3 regions of the Fictibacillus sp. S7 genome follow, and region 2 is predicted to be linked to each of the others. Evidence: riboswitches for the same ligand, from Rfam matches in the RefSeq annotation. Region 2 holds a riboswitch; each other region holds the start of a gene.
The links. A riboswitch is a leader RNA that binds a small molecule or an ion and turns the genes downstream of it on or off. The one in region 2 is predicted to bind S-adenosylmethionine.
Positions count from the first base shown of each region.

Region 1: linked by a shared signal. The riboswitch ahead of DMO16_RS10820 (homoserine dehydrogenase) and the one ahead of DMO16_RS22520 (homocysteine synthase) in region 2 are both predicted to bind S-adenosylmethionine.
Region 3: linked by a shared signal. The riboswitch ahead of mtnW (2,3-diketo-5-methylthiopentyl-1-phosphate enolase) and the one ahead of DMO16_RS22520 (homocysteine synthase) in region 2 are both predicted to bind S-adenosylmethionine.

Region 1 is NZ_QJKL01000001.1:2,115,807-2,121,277, forward strand. It holds gene DMO16_RS10820 (homoserine dehydrogenase) at 1-1,015, opposite strand, end outside; SAM riboswitch class I at 1,114-1,221, opposite strand; SAM riboswitch class I at 1,317-1,426, opposite strand; gene DMO16_RS10825 (HPr family phosphocarrier protein) at 1,660-1,911, opposite strand; gene DMO16_RS10830 (GNAT family N-acetyltransferase) at 2,074-2,430, opposite strand; gene DMO16_RS24280 (hypothetical protein) at 2,509-2,649, opposite strand; gene DMO16_RS10835 (ABC transporter substrate-binding protein) at 2,707-3,717, opposite strand; gene DMO16_RS10840 (ABC transporter permease) at 3,692-4,492, opposite strand; gene DMO16_RS10845 (ABC transporter ATP-binding protein) at 4,467-5,216, opposite strand; gene tenA (thiaminase II) at 5,240-5,471, opposite strand, start outside.
Region 2 is NZ_QJKL01000001.1:4,436,943-4,442,413, forward strand. It holds gene DMO16_RS22490 (YutD family protein) at 98-379, shown strand; gene DMO16_RS22495 (hypothetical protein) at 398-691, opposite strand; gene DMO16_RS22500 (DUF3055 domain-containing protein) at 782-1,051, opposite strand; gene DMO16_RS22505 (DUF86 domain-containing protein) at 1,205-1,654, shown strand; gene DMO16_RS22510 (helix-turn-helix transcriptional regulator) at 1,736-2,368, shown strand; gene DMO16_RS22515 (acryloyl-CoA reductase) at 2,473-3,462, opposite strand; SAM riboswitch class I at 3,781-3,883, shown strand; gene DMO16_RS22520 (homocysteine synthase) at 3,976-5,280, shown strand; gene DMO16_RS22525 (alpha/beta-type small acid-soluble spore protein) at 5,344-5,471, opposite strand, start outside.
Region 3 is NZ_QJKL01000001.1:1,461,556-1,467,026, reverse strand. It holds gene DMO16_RS07455 (carbon-nitrogen family hydrolase) at 11-796, opposite strand; gene DMO16_RS07450 (pyridoxal phosphate-dependent aminotransferase) at 895-2,067, shown strand; SAM riboswitch class I at 2,148-2,254, shown strand; gene mtnW (2,3-diketo-5-methylthiopentyl-1-phosphate enolase) at 2,338-3,579, shown strand; gene DMO16_RS07440 (2-hydroxy-3-keto-5-methylthiopentenyl-1-phosphate phosphatase) at 3,576-4,238, shown strand; gene DMO16_RS07435 (methylthioribulose 1-phosphate dehydratase) at 4,235-4,861, shown strand; gene DMO16_RS07430 (1,2-dihydroxy-3-keto-5-methylthiopentene dioxygenase) at 4,894-5,430, shown strand.

The sequences.
Region 1 (5,471 bases), 2.3 Mb from region 2:
TTCCCTCTTTGGACTGTTTCTTATGAACGACTTCAGATACGGCCGGTTTGTCCTGATAAACGCTGCCCGTCTCATACAGGGATAAAAAATCTTCCACGATGGCACTTGCTGTTGCTTCAGCCCCTGCACCTGGTCCCTGTAAGGTTAAACAGCCAAGAAGATCCGTCTGAATACGGACCGCATTGTCCACTCCTTCCACTCCATAAAGCGGATGTTCACTGTCTACCAACACCGGTTTCACCTTCAGCTCGAGACTGTCATCCAGGAGCACCAGATGTTTTAGGCGCAGTCCAAGCTGTTCTGCGAGCTGTATTTCCTCAAGACGCACATTTCCAATTCCCTTTACCTCGGCTTCCTCCCATAACGGCTGTTCACCATAAATCCACTTACTCAGCACCATGGCTTTATAAAAAGCATCCAGCCCTTCAATATCATTCGTCGGGTCAGGTTCTGCATATCCCTTTTGCTGGGCGAGTTCCAGAGCTTCCGGGAACGTAGATCCAGTTGTTCTCATGTGCGAGAGAATAAAATTGGACGTTCCATTCAATATTCCCTCCACGTGCTGTACTTTATTGATTCGCAAAAGCTCCCTCAGTGTCCTTAACACCGGGATGCCGCCGCCTACACTTGCTTCATATACAAAGCGTGCTCCTCTTGCTTTCGCAAGGCTTGTTAGCTCTTCTCCATGACGGGCAATCAGGTCTTTGTTGGCGGAAATTACATGGCACCCTGCTTCCAGTGACCGGGTAATGTACGTTTTGGCCGGTTCAATTCCCCCGATGGCTTCAATGACCACATCTGGCGCCTCTTTACCCAGAATTTTTTCAAACTCTGAGTATAATGGCGCTTTCTGAAAGTCGGACCTCGGTTTTGCCGGATTTTTAATCAATATTCCTGACAGACGGATCTTTTTTCCCAGCAACTGTTCAATCTCAGGTTTTCTTTTTAACAATGAGGAATATACCCCGGTTCCCACAGTTCCCAGTCCCAGCAATGCAATTTTAATTTCACTCAATGATATCTCTCCCTTTGTTTGATTGGATAAGCTTACCTCTCGAGAATAGCTCCGAAATGAAAAAAGCCCCCTTCCTAAGAAGAGGGCGTCACGGCCTCCTCTTATCATCCAGGATTTCTCCTGCAGGTAGTAGCACCTTTTCAGGCAATATGCCTGTAGGTTGCCGGGCTTCATAGGGCCTTTCCCTCCGCCGCTCTGGATAAGAGTACATATGAGATTGAAACATGTTATGTAGCAAATGACTTTTTTAGTACTAAAAAACTCCCTTATCGATGATAAGAGAGTTACATTCCGGTTTCATCTCTTATCGCTCAAAGTTGTACCTTTGAAGGACTTGGCACCTTTTCAGACAATCTGCCTGAAGGTTGCCGGGTTTCATCGGGCCTTTCCCTCCACCGCTCTGGATAAGCTTTTTTAAATTAGTCTTACTTTATCATGGAGGAAGAAGAGCGTCAACCGCTCCTGGACCTATTTTTCCGTTCAAGATAAAACATGATCAGCAGTGAAGGCACCAGAGCCATGATGAAGGATTTGGTGATTACCGTTCCACTGAAACTTTCACTCGCAGCGATATGAAAAGCAAAATCTGTAAAAGTGATGGCCAAAGCCATTAAAGGGTCCCAGGAATTTTCAGGCGCATAAGGCTACACTAATTTTCCTGCACAAATCTCACGTATTCCTTCAAGGGCATCCTGCTGATCCTGTCCTTGCGCTGTTATACAGCACAAGCCAGCCATGCCTGAGAGTTTACTCATGCTTAACATGCTTTTGGCATTCATCTGGCAGTTATCGAATTCGAAATAGATTTGACACTCTTCAAATTCGTTCGCTTTATGAACAAGCTTTGATATTGTTCTGGAATTCATTTTTTCCTGCAAAAAGCAGTATGTCTTCATACCTTTCCACTCCTATTCCTTTTCCCTGCCATTTTAACCCGCAATGATTAAGCACATATTAAGGCAGTTTAACTTTTTTTCATACCAATGAAGATATGCACGCCTGACCATCAATATGTGGAAAATTGGCAGTTTAGGAAAAAGGGAGGAGCATCAGAAGGGTTAAAATTGTTTTTCAAAAATATGTATTTTCCCCCCCTCGTTTTCTTTAATTTCGATTTCTCTGAAGCCCATTCCGCTCCAAAAGCTCAACGCAGGAGCATTACCCGTTAAGATTCCGAGCCGCAATACGTGGAGCTTCGTCTTTCTTAACTCATTTTCGCATTCCGTATAAAGCTTTTTTGCCAATCCCTGGTTTTGACAGGATTTGGCAACCATCAGGAAACCCAGCCACGGCTTGCCATCCTTCGGGTCCACTTTGCCTTTCCCGTAAAACAGCTCATTATAAAATGGATTGGAGTTCATAATCTCTAGTTCATCCATCACTTTCTCCAGCCCGCTCTGTTCCCATATCAGCATTCCCGCACCCCCTATTCTTCTTTCTAGCATACAACAAAATCAAAAAAACACGCTCCTGAAATCAGGGCGTGTTCTTCGTTATTGGCTGTCCTTGTTGTTCTTGATTTCGGCGATATCATCCTGATTGGCAATTGGATCAGCAAACGTTCCCTTCGGAATATCCGCCTTTCCTTTTCGCTGCTCCGCGTTTTGCTTGCGGATTTTTTCATTTTTGGCCATGCCGGACACCTCCTTGCCTGGTACTTAACATAACCAAACAAGGCGGAGTCTACTCTGTTATTTTTCCAGATTAATATAGGCTTTTTGGGTATCTATTTTCTTTTTGATCATATCTGTCTCATAAAGCCACTCTGAAACCTTATTCCACGACTTTTGATCCTCATACCCAAAGGGTTTGCTGCCACTGTCCATCAAGGGCAGAAGAATTCGAAGGCTTTTCTTTTCTACCTTTTGATCCAGGGGAAACTCTTTGTTTTCATGCTGAAATAAAATATTCAACGCGTTCTCCGGATGCTCTTGTACATCCTTTTGTCCTTTTGAAAGAGCCCGCCAAAATTTTTGGTAAAGCTTCCTGTTTTTCTTCAATCCATCTTCGCTCGAAACAAGTACCAGCTCATAATAATCAGGCACTCCGTATTTTACTGGATCGATGGATCGGACAGGGTGCCCCTCTTTTTTCAGCAAAATTTGTTCATGGTTGATATAGCCACCGGAGATGCCGTCAACTTTTTTAGAAGCCATCGCCGGAATGATATCCCATCCGATATCCGTCATTTTTACGTTATCCGGATTTCCCCCGTCATGTTTTACCATCGTTTTAACAATAGCTTCATTAATCGGAATAGACGGATAACCTACATTCTTTCCTTCAAGATCTTTAGGTGTGTGAACGCTGCTTTTCTCTGGCACCATCAGATGATTAAGCGGATGCCTCACCATCGCTCCAAGAGAAACCACCGGAATGTTTTCGGCACGTGAAAGCACAACCTGCGGCTGGTAGGTCAATGCAAGGTCCGTACGCCCGGCTGCCACAAGCTTTAACGGATCATTGGTTTCAGCCGGCATTTTCACGTCCACCTCAATGCCTTCCTTTTTAAAATAACCTTTCTCAATGGCATCATAAATTCCGGCATGCACTGCGTTCGGGTACCAGTCGAGCATCACGCTCACTTTCTTCAATCTATCTTTCCCTTCCCCGCTTTTAGTCGCGGAAGAGGAACAGGCACCAAGTGCGAGAAGCAGACACCCTGCAAGCAGCCATTTACTGTGTTTTATCCACTTTTTCATGTTGTACATCCTTTCTGATTTCTTTCCATCTGAACATTCGTTTTTCCGCAAGTGCTGCTGCCCCAAAGAAACACATGCCAAGCAGGGACAAAAGGAAGATGGCGGAAAAGACACCTTCTGCGTTCAGACTGCCTGACATTCTTCTGGAATAGTAGCCGAGCCCTTCACTTGCCCCGAGCCATTCACCGATTGTTGCACCCACGACTGAAAATACAGCAGCAAGTTTGATGCCCGAAAAGAATGAGGGAAGTGCCATGGGCATCTGTACTTTTTTAAAGATCTGCCATCTTCTTGCTCCCATGGAACGCAAAAGATCCACATAATCCCGATCATGATGGTTCAGGCCGTCATAGGTGCTCACCACAATGGGGAAGAAAGCGATCAAAACAGTAACCGCGACTTTGCTCCATATGCTGTAGCCAAACCAAAGGACAAAAATCGGTGACAGCGCGATAATCGGTATGGTCTGGGAAATCAATACCCCGGGATAAATTGTTCGTTGTAACGATTTGAAAAAAAACATGGCAACCGCAAGTGAAACACCAGCCACTGCCGCTATAACGAAGCCAAGGATCGTTTCCTTAAACGTGGCCCATGCATGAAAAAGCAATATGTCCTTGTTCTCAAAAAGAGACAGTAGGATGCCTGACGGTGCCGGCAGAATAAAAGACGGCAGCCTGCCGGTATCCACAAGCCATTCCCATGCACCAAGCAGGAGGATGGCTGCCATCAAAAATAAATAATAATCCTTAAAAAATGCTTTGATACGATTCATGTGTAATTCTGCTCTCCAATGTATTGATCAGCTCTGTTATTTCAGGGGATAGATATGTCTCTCTCGGCCTTTGCAGCTGAACCATGATTTCTTCCGTCTCACCGGATGGGTGGAGAACAATAATCCTGTCACTTAAAAAAACCGATTCGTGGAGGTCATGTGTGACCAGTACGATGGTTTTGTTCAGTTCTCTCCATAGCGCAGCCATCCATTGGTGCATATCCTTTTTGGTCATGGCATCAAGAGCGCCAAATGGTTCGTCCAGAAAAAGCACCTCTTTTCCCGTCAACAATGTGCGCAAAAAAGCGATTCGCTGACGCATTCCCCCGGACAGCTCATGTGGATAGGCTTTCTCAAATGCGGACAGTCCCACCCGTTCCAGGAGAGCTTCCGCCTCTTTTCTCTTTTCCCTTCTTTGCTTTTGAACCTCTGGTGACAGAAGCAGGTTATCCATGACCGTACGCCAGGGAAGAAGAAGGTCCTTTTGAGGCATATAGCCTGATGCCCCCGGGACGGATGGCTCATTTTGAATCAGGATTTCCCCTTCATCCGGCTTCTCCAGACCGCATGCGAGTTTAAGCATTGTACTTTTTCCTGTGCCGCTTTTGCCAATAATGGAGACAAATTCTCCTGCCGCCGCTGAGAGATTTATGTTCTTTAAGATGGGTCTGTACTGCCCGCCTTGTTTCATGCTGTAAGAAACATTTTTCATCATGAATGTCATTCATTCGCTCTCCTTTTGCAGGACTATACCGGCCATTCATGCCCGTAATAAACCATGTCCCAAAACATGAACTCAAATCGTGACGTAGTTAGAAAATGGTTTTGCAAAGCCTCTAGCTCCTGATTGGTTTTTCCTTCCGCCCATTCATCAAGCTTATCCTTCAGCCAACGTGAAAGACTGCCGAAGTCTTCAGAAGCGTACATTTCAATCCAAGGGCCATAAGGATGGCCGGACAGGTTTCCTGCTTCCCTTTTC
Region 2 (5,471 bases):
CTTCCCCTTAGGGTGACCACAATAATGAACTTTTTACAAAGAAATTGTTGGCTGTATTTTTAACGGACGTGGTAAACTATAAGGGTGAGGTGAGTTCATGATTTGTATCGGTGAGCATTGCTACGAACTGGTAGAAAATAACAAAGAGGCCTTTGACGAGGAGCAGTTGAAGTCAAGGTATAGTGAAATTTTACATAAATACGATTATCTGGTTGGCGATATTGGCTATGAACAGCTCCGGCTGCGCGGCTTTTTTGACGATGGCCATGATAAAGCGACATATGACACAAAGATCAGTACTCTGCCGGAATACATTTATGAGTACTGCAATTTTGGCTGTCCTTATTTTGTCCTGAAAAAAATAACCCCCGGTAAATAGGGGGTTATTTGCATTGCCTTACGCCTTAAAGTTTTGGTATGGTTCTTCTGCATTTTCATCCGGATCATCATGCGTCGGATGAGCACCCGGAAATTGACGTTCCAGCCCTTCGTGGAGATTTTTGTACTCATAGTTAAATGCACTATAAGACCGCTGGTTTTCCTTCCATGGTGTCGACTTTCCGAGTTTTGCATTGATAGGTGAGCCATAAGGCCCTTCCGGAAGGTCTTCTGGAAGAACATAGCGTCTTCCCGTTTCAACATTGGAAAAGTCCGTATAGGTCTCTTCATCCTTGTTATACAAAACAACCATTCCCTTCAGGCAGGATCAGGATGGAAAATTTCCATCCTTCTTACATTGCCCATGGAATGGCTTTTTTGTGCAGGTTTTAAAAAATTCCCATTATAGGGTTTCGTATAAAAATTCCCGGAGTTCCTGAGCTTCTTCTTCCGTCAGATTGTAGGCATGCTCCAGATAGCCTTCTTGATCCAAATCATCTTCTCCAATAATAGCGAAACGGCTGCCTTGCATATCGAGGATTAAGCTCTTGCCATAGTGTCTTCCTGTTTTGACAATGGCGAGATCAAATCGCGTATTTGTACCCATGAAGCTGACAAACCGCGTTTCTGATTTTTCTGTATCGTCATATAGAAAAAAACGTTCTTCTGCCATGTTCAGACCTCCTTGCCATCGGCCAGTTGCTTCTTTTCCATTTCATCATAGCAGACAACTGAAAAGTTGCAAATAGCATCCTGCTCACCCAATTTGTATTCCGATTTGTGATAAACTAAAAAGGAAGGACATTAACAAGGCAGGGTGGATGCTATGTATTTTGTAGACAGAAAGAAAATTGAACAAAACCTGGTATATCTTGAATTTTTGCTGAAGCATCTGGATGAACTTTCAGGCGGCGGATCTTCCATTGAGAAATTGGCATTGGAGCGTTCGGCACATGTCATTATTGAAGGCATGATGGATGTGGGGAATGCAATGATTGATGGATTTATTATGAGAGACCCAGGCAGCTATGATGACATCCTTGATATTTTGGAAGATGAGAAAGTCATCACCGCGCCAGACGCAAAAGGGTTGAAACAGGTCATATCACTAAGGAAAATGCTTGTGCAGGAGTTCTCAAATGTGGATCATGATGCCATCCATTCCATACTGGCAGACAACAAAGACCCACTGAACAACTTCCCTTTCAGAGTACGAAGCTACATTGAAAAAGAACTGGGTCCTGTTTCAGCGTTTTTACCGGAGGATCAACAATAAGCAGCGTTTTTAAACATTTTTGTTTAAAATGTACTTTTGATGATTGATGTTGTAAGATAGGGGGAAGGAAGGTGATGGTTTATGGCTATGGCTAATAACACCTCTACCCGTTCAGAACTCATTCATTTATTAAAGCGCTATCGAAAATTAACCGTTACGGAAATGGCGGGCCAGCTCGGGATTACCGAAATGGCTGTACGCCGCCATTTAAATACATTAGAGAGAGACCGACTGATTGAATCCACTCTTGTCCGGCAGGCGATGGGCCGTCCGCTGAGTGTGTATCAGTTATCCGAAGCAGCTGATGAACAGTTTCCCCGCAATTACTCAGGTCTGACTGTGGAGTTTATGAAGGACATTCAGGAAATTGCAGGCGATAAAGCGGTCCAAGAACTGTTTGTACGCCGGGAAAACCGCTTGAATGAAAAGTATAAAAAACGGATGGAGAATAAAAGCTTCGAAGAAAAAGTTGCCGAACTCGCCACGATCCAAAATGAAGCCGGCTATATGGTGGAATGGGAAAAGACCGAAGACGGACAATTTGAATTAAAGGAGTTTAACTGTCCTATTGCCAAAGTGGCAAATGAATACCAACAGGCCTGTTCCTGTGAACTGTCTCTGTTCCAAAAAATGCTTGGCACAGAGAAGATCGAACGGACACAGTGCTTGGCAAAAGGCGGCTCCTATTGCAAATACTTGATATCTGAAGAGTAAAACGCTTAAATACCCTATCGGCAGAGCAGTCGATAGGGTTTCTTTTTTAGTAGTAAATAAAGAAAGGAGCCTGTTTTTTTGCTGCAGGCTCCTTTCTTTATTCATTATTGAACCTTTACAATCACGCGTCCTTTGTTGTTGCCTTCTACCGTAGCGCGTAAAATATCCGGAAGCTCATCAAGGGTGACTTCTTGTCCCATTTTATCCGCTGCATGCTCAGTTTTTAAATCTGTGGCAATTCGCTCCCAAATGGTATTCCTGACCGGTGCCGGACAAAAAACCGAATCGATTCCGAGAAGGTTAATCCCTCGTAAAATAAAGGGATGTACTGTGGTATGAACATCGGTTCCCCCTGTCAGTCCGGAAACCGCAACAGAACCGCCGTATTGAATCGAGCTCAGAAGGAATTCAAGTGTTTTTCCTCCTACTGGATCAACAGCTGCTGCCCAGCGCTGGGAATAAAGGGGTCTGTTATCTTTTTTCACCACTTCATCACGGTCAATGATGTCAATCGCTCCAAGTTCTTTTAAATACCTGTGCTCTGATTCCTTGCCGGTACTTGCTGTGACACGGTAGCCAAGATTGGAAAGCATGGCTACCGCTTGGCTGCCCACGCCTCCGGTTGCTCCCGTCACTATAACAGAGCCGCTTTCTGGAGTTATTCCGTGCTCCTGAAGGCGATGGACCGACAGTGCAGCAGTGAAGCCAGCAGTTCCATAAAGCATTGCATCTTTTAACGTGAGTCCCTCGGGAAGGGGAACCACCCATTCCGCGGGAACTCTTGCGTATTCACTGTACCCGCCAAAATGGGAAACACCGAGCTTATAGCCCGTTACAAGAACCTCGTCCCCTTCCTGAAAGTCAGGTGAAGAAGAATGGGAAACGGTTCCTGACAAATCAATTCCGGGAATCATGGGGTAGTTGGTTACGATGGAACTTTTATTTTGTGCTGCCAGTCCATCTTTATAATTGACGCTTGAATAAGCCACCCTTATGGTGACTTCGCCTTCTAGAAGATCGTCGAGAGATAACTCCTTTTTTGTAATATCGACCTGATCATTGTTTTTCTCGAGAACGATGGCTTGAAATGACATGAAATTCCTCCCTTTATATGACTATCATCTAATAAGTAATACCCTTTCATCAGATCGGGTTAAACGGCAGAAATATTTATTTTTACTATTTTACATATTCATGTTTGTTGGAATACCTTTATTAATCGCTGCTCTCCCGGGAATTTTAGTTATACTTTTAACCTGGTGGTTTAGGAAACAGAAATTATCTTTATTCAATCGCTGGTTACATGATGGCTACAAAAAACTTTCGCCACGGCAAAACTCTGTAAAAATAAAAAACAATTGACACGAAGGATAAAGTTCAGTATTATTCAAACTAACTTAATATTCAGATGTATCTTATCCAGAGAGGTGGAGGGACTGACCCGATGATACCCGGCAACCAGCAGGAATGCATGGTGCTAATTTCAGCAGAACAGTATGTTCTGAAAGATGAGAGCCGACGGTGTAAACTGCGACCTCTTCTTTTGGAAGGGGTCTTTTTTTTAGGCTCTTAAAGAACAAATACATATTAAGAAGGAGAGATGGAACATGAGTGAAGAAAGAGAATACGGGTTTGAAACGATTTCATTGCACGAGGGGCAAAAAGTGGATCCAACAACAGGGGCAAGAGCAGTTCCGATCTACCAGACAACATCCTATCAGTTTGACAGTACAGAGCATGCTGCGAATTTGTTTGGACTTAAAGAATTTGGAAACATCTACAGCCGGATCATGAACCCGACGCAGGACGCGTTTGAGCAGACCATCGCCAAGCTAGAAGGAGGAGTTGGGGCGCTTGCGGTTGCGTCCGGTCAGGCAGCCATTACCTATTCCATCGTAAATATTGCAGGTGCCGGAGATGAGGTTGTTGCCTCAGGTTCCTTGTACGGGGGAACGTATAACCTGTTTGCCAATACGCTGCCAAAGCTTGGGATAAAAGTGAACTTTGCCGAGCTCGATAACCTGCAATCCTTTAAGGATGCCATCACAGAAAAAACAAAAGCCCTTTATATAGAAACGATCGGAAATCCAAAGATTGATGTGGCGGATATTTCAGCGATTGCGGATATTGCACACGAAGCGGGTGTGCCGCTGATTGTGGACAACACATTTGCCACACCTTATCTTTGCCGTCCGATTGAACATGGAGCCGATATTGTGGTCCATTCAGCAACCAAATTTATCGGCGGGCATGGTACGTCCATTGGTGGCTTGATTATTGATTCCGGAAAATTTGACTGGACCAACGGCAAGTTTCCAGGATTGACAGAACCGGATAACAGCTATGGAGGCGTAGTTTATACAGAAGCGGTCGGACCATTGGCGTATATCATTAAAGCACGTGTTCAGCTTTTAAGAGACCTTGGATCTTGCGTATCGCCATTCAACTCCTTCTTGTTCATTCAGGGGCTGGAGACACTGTCTCTGCGGGTAGAACGCCATTGCGAAAATGCATTGAAAGTGGCGAAGTTCCTGCAGCAGCATCCTGCAGTTGATTGGGTCAACTATCCTGGCCTCGAAGACAATCAATACCATGAGCTGGCAAACAAATATTTGCCAAAAGGTGCGGGAGCCATTCTTACGTTTGGTGTAAAAGGCGGAGTCAAAGAAGGAAGCAAACTCATCGAAAATGTGAAACTTTTCTCCCACCTTGCCAATGTAGGAGATTCAAAATCCCTCATCATCCACCCGGCGAGTACAACGCATCAGCAGTTGACTGAGGAAGAGCAACGCAAAGCAGGAGTTGCTCCTGAGATGGTAAGGCTTTCGGTTGGTATTGAAACGATTGATGATATTATTTATGATCTCGAACAGGCGCTTGCTGTCATCAGCCCTGTTCCAAGCGGTCAATAAGACGTCATACCCAACAAAGAAAGAAAAAAACAGGAGGGGCAAGCCAGTTACCCTCCTGTTTTTCTATGAAAGCTGTTGTTCTGCCATTTGAATGAGGCGTTTTGTGATTTCTCCACCTACTGATCCATTTTGTCTTGCAGCCGTATCCGGCCCAAGGTTAACGCCAAATTCTCTTGCAATCTCCATTTTCA
Region 3 (5,471 bases), 3.0 Mb from region 2:
TTCAAGAAGATTAATAGTGTTCGGGTCTGCGGTCCTCAAAAATGGGGATTCTGCTTCTGACTTCATCAACGAGATCCGTCTCGATCTCGGCAAATAAAATGGTTTCATTTTCACCATCTGCTTCAGCGATGACGTCTCCCCACGGATCGATGATGATCGAGTGGCCGGCAAAGGCGTTATTGTTATCCCGGCCGATTCTGTTGCATGCGATCACAAAGCATTGGTTTTCAATGGCTCTCGTAATTAAGAGATTTCGCCAGTGAGAGAGCCTTTGGGCAGGCCATTCGGCCGGCACGAACAGAAGGGAGGCACCATCGAGAACATGGGCGCGGATCCATTCCGGAAAACGGATGTCATAACAGATGACTCCTGCAGCCGGAATGTTCTCCAGCATAAAATTCCCCTTGGTGGAACCGGGGGCAATGAACTTCTCTTCCTGCATAAGGCGAATCAAATGCAGTTTGCTGTACTCTCCAATCTGCTCACCCTCGCGATTAAAGGCGTAAAGTGTGTTAAAAATGCCATTGTCTGTTTTATTGGCAACAGAGCCGGCAACGATATTGATGCGGTGCTGCCGTGCTAAACCGCTCATCAGCTTTTTCAGATTATCCCCGTTGGCGTCTCCAATTTCAACAAGACGCTCCAAATCATAGCCGGTCGTCCAGAGTTCCGGCAGTACGACGATATCTGCGTTTTGTTTTGAGGCTTCTTCAATTCTTTGTACGGCTTTCTTAATATTCTCTTCCGGCAATCCGAGCTGGATGTCCATTTGGATCAGTGCTACATTCAGTTTCATGCGTATCCCCCATTAAAACGTTTTGACAGATTTTCAATAAGCGTATAACATATTGGATTAGAATTTCAAGAAAATTACGAATGACAGGATGTGTGAATGTGAAACGTTTCCAGCAAGCAGATGCGTTAAAACGCCTGCCTGAACAATTTTTTGCCAAGCTTGTGGGAAAAGTGAGTGCGGTTGCCGCACAGGGGCATGATGTGATTAATCTCGGACAGGGAAACCCTGACCAGCCGACACCTCCTCATATTGTTGCTGCCTTGCAAGAGGCAGCGGTTAATCCTCAGTACCACAAATATTCTCCTTTTCGGGGATATGATTTTTTGAAAGAAGCGGTAGCTGTTTACTATAAAAATGAGTTTGGGGTAGAGGTTGATCCCAAAAAAGAAGTGGCTGTGCTGTTTGGCGGAAAAGCTGGTCTCGTAGAAGTTGCACAGTGTTTTCTGAACAAAGGAGATACTGCTTTAGTTCCGGATCCGGGTTATCCGGATTATTGGTCAGGCGTCGCCATGGCGGAAGCAGAAATGAGCATGATGGCGCTGAAAGAGGAAAATGACTTTCTTGTCGACTATAACGAAATTGATAAAGAAACGGCCGACCGTGCCAAATTAATGTTCCTCAACTATCCAAACAATCCAACAGCAGGTGTTGCCACTCCGCAATTTTTCAAGGAAACCGTGGACTTTGCCAAAAAGCATGATATTCTGGTCGTTCATGACTTTGCCTACGGAGCCATTGGGTTTGATGGAGAAAAGCCCGTCAGTTATTTGCAGACGCATGGTGCCAAAGAACAGGGAATTGAGATTTATACATTGAGTAAAACGTATAATATGGCAGGCTGGAGAGTCGGTTTTGCGATTGGAAATGAGAGTGTGATAGAAAGCATTAATCTGCTTCAGGATCATTTTTATGTCAGCCTGTTTCCGGCGGTACAGGAAGCAGCGGCAAAGGCATTGCTTGGGGCGCAGGATTGTGTCAGGGAGCTTGCCGACATGTACGAAAAGCGAAGAAATGTTTTTATTTCAGGGTTGCAGGAACTCGGGTGGGATGTTAAGGCACCCAGAGGGTCCTTTTTCTGCTGGCTTCCCGTGCCTGAAGGACATACTTCAGAGAGTTTTGCAGATTACTTGCTGAATGAGGCACATGTTGTGGTCGCTCCGGGCATCGGATTTGGCAAAGAGGGAGAAGGCTATGTAAGAGTGGGCCTTCTTACGGATGAAGAGCGCTTGAAAGAAGCGGCAGATCGAATCCGCGCATTAAATATTTTCTAAGCTATAATTGGATTGACAGATTTTTTATAACCTGTCATAATCACAAGTAATTCTAACATTCGAAGTAATATGAACATTTTCTCTTATCAAGAGCAGGTGGAGGGACTAGCCCGATGAAGCCCGGCAACCGGTTATCCTAAGGATTTACACGGTGCTAAATCTTGCAGCGCATGCTGGGAGATGAGAGGAAGCGGCATCCTTATGTCTATAATGCCTCTTCCCTCGGGAAGAGGTTTTTTCGTGTGAATTAATGTTTTGGAGGGATACATCATGGCATCAGTAACTGCGACCTATCTTGTTCATGATCCTAAAGGAAATTTTGAAAAAAAAGCGGAAGGAATTGCGCTGGGGTTAACCGTCGGCTCCTGGACCGATCTTCCGGATCTGCAAAAGGAGCAGCTTAAAAATCATAAAGGCAGTGTGGCAGAGATCATTGAATTGCCGGAAGATGCACGGGTAAACCAATACTTTGGTTCGCCCAGAAAACAGGCACTTCTGAAAATCTCTTATCCTGCTGCAAACTTTTCTCCTGACCTTCCAGCGATCTTAACCACCGTTTTTGGAAAGCTTTCACTGGATGGCGAGGTAAAACTTATCGATCTGGAATTTTCGGAAGACTTAAGCAGCGAATTTCCAGGGCCATCCTTTGGAATTGATGGGATTCGAAATCAGCTCGGAGTTTATGAACGTCCGCTGCTCATGAGCATTTTCAAGGCTGTGATCGGCAGAGATATGGACTACTTTAAACATCAGCTGAGAGAACAGGCACTTGGCGGCGTTGATTTGGTCAAGGATGATGAAATCCTGTTCGATAATCCGCGGACCCCATTTGAAGAACGTATTAAAACAGCCAAACAAGTACTGGCCGAAACGGAAGAGGAGACTGGCCATAAAACACTGTATGCCGTTAATTTAACGGGACGGACATTTGAATTAAAAGACAAAGCGAAACGTGCAGCCGAGCTCGGGGCAAGCGCCCTGTTGCTCAATGTTTTTGCCTACGGACTGGATGTGCTGCAAAGCCTGGCAGAGGATCCTGAAATTAATCTGCCCATCATGGCTCACCCGGCCGTTTCAGGTGCACTGACACCATCCGAGTTTTATGGCATTTCCAACCGGCTTCTTTTAGGGAAGCTGCTTCGGCTTGCTGGAGCGGACTTGGTGCTGTTTCCGTCGCCATATGGCAGCGTAGCCCTCAGGAAAGAAGACGCTGTTGGCATCGCTGCAGAGCTGACAGAAAAGCATATAAACTGGAAAGGTGCTTTCCCAGTGCCGTCAGCCGGAATTCATCCGGGATTGACCCCTCTTTTGCTTCAGGACTTTGGCATCGACAGCATTATTAATGCCGGCGGCGGAGTTCACGGGCATCCAGGAGGAGCCGTTGCCGGAGGAAAAGCGTTCCGCGATGCGATTGATGGCTTGCTGCTTAACAAATCGCTGGAGCAGATCAGCGAGGAGAGCGATCCGCTGAAAGCCGCATTGAATCTATGGGGCGGTCTGGTGAAATCATGAGCAGAGAACGGATTATCTTTTGTGATTTTGACGGAACCATTACCGAAAAAGACAACATCATTGACATCATGAAAAACTTTGCTCCCGAAGGATGGGAGCCGATCAAGGATAAAATACTGAATCAGGAAGTATCCATCAGGGGAGGAGTCGGACAGCTCTTTTCTCTTATTCCTTCCAGCCAAAAAGAGGAAATCATTCAGTACGTTCTTTCCACAGCAAAAATCAGGGATGGATTTGAAGAATTTGTTCAGTATACGAAAGACCAGAGCATCCCATTGTACGTGGTAAGCGGAGGAATTGATTTTTTTGTTTATCCGATTCTTAAAAATATAGTGGACGAGGAACAGATCTATTGCAATGGCAGTTCGTTTGCAGGAGAGACCATCGAAATTCTTTGGCCGCACAGCTGTGACAGTCAGTGCAGCAATGATTGCGGATGCTGCAAACCGGCTATCTTAAGAAGCTTTGATTCCGCTTCGTACAGAAAAATCGTGATCGGAGATTCCATCACCGATTTACAGGCTGCCAAAATGGCAGACAAGGTGTTTGCAAGGGACTTTTTGAAAGAGAAGTGTGAACAGGAAAACATTGCTTTTGAACCTTTCACTACGTTTTATGACATTATTTCGTATCTGCAAATAAAGGAAGTGAGCATTTGAGATCATTGGGGGAATTGTGGAAAGAGCTGGCTGATGTTAAGGATGAACTGGCTTCACGGGACTGGTTTCCGGGTACAAGTGGAAATTTGTCCATCAAGGTTAGTGGCGATCCCATTACTTTTTTGGTGACTGCAAGCGGCAAGGATAAACGGAAACGAACAAATGAAGATTTTGTTTTGGTGGATGTTTCGGGCAATTCCGTAGAAGAAACCCATCTGCGTGCTTCAGCTGAAACCGGTTTGCATGCAAAAGTGTATCAGCATACCGATGCGGGGTGTTGCTTGCATATTCATACTGTCGATAACAATATTATTTCCGAGCTGTATGGCGATCAGGGGGAAATCACCTTCCGTGGGCAGGAATTGATCAAGGCAATTAACATCTGGGAAGAAGATGGATCCTTTACTGTGCCGATCATTGAGAATCCGGCAGATTTGTCTGTTCTTGCAGAACGTTTTGCTGAAGCCATTACTCAAGATACAAAAGCCGTTCTGATCAGAAATCACGGAGTTACAGTATGGGGTAAAAATGGATTTGAAGCCAAAAAATATCTTGAGGCATTGGAGTTCCTTTTTTCCTACCACGTCAAAATGAGATTGCTTCAGCCTCAGTATGCATTTTAAAGCCAAAAAATAATTTAAAGGGGGATGCCAATATGGCACAATTACGTTTTCATGATAATAATGAACGAGTGGAAGAGCTGGACAAAGTAAGCGGTTATTTGGAAAGCCAGGGTGTAATCTATGAAAACTGGGATATTGCAAAGCTGCCGTCTCATCTGAAAGAAAACTATTCGTTATCCGATGAGGAAAAGGCAGAAGTGATCCAGGTGTTCAGAAGTGAAATCGATGAACTATCCAAGCGCAGAGGATACGTGACCGAGGATGTTATCTCATTGTCCCCGGATACACCAAATCTTGATGAGCTACTGCAGAACTTTTTGGCCGAACATCATCATTCCGATGATGAAGTACGGTTTATTGTTAGCGGACATGGTATTTTTGCCATTGAAGGTCCGGAAGGCCGTTTTTTTGATGTAGAACTAGAGCCGGGCGACCTGATTTCCGTTCCTGAAAATTACCGCCATTACTTTACATTGATGGACGACCGCCAAGTGGTGGCAGTCCGAATCTTTAAATCCAAAGAAGGCTGGGTTCCGATTTACGACAAACAGGAAGCCCCCGCAAAATAAAACGACATGCTGCCATGAAGGAAGGAAACCTTTTGTGGCAG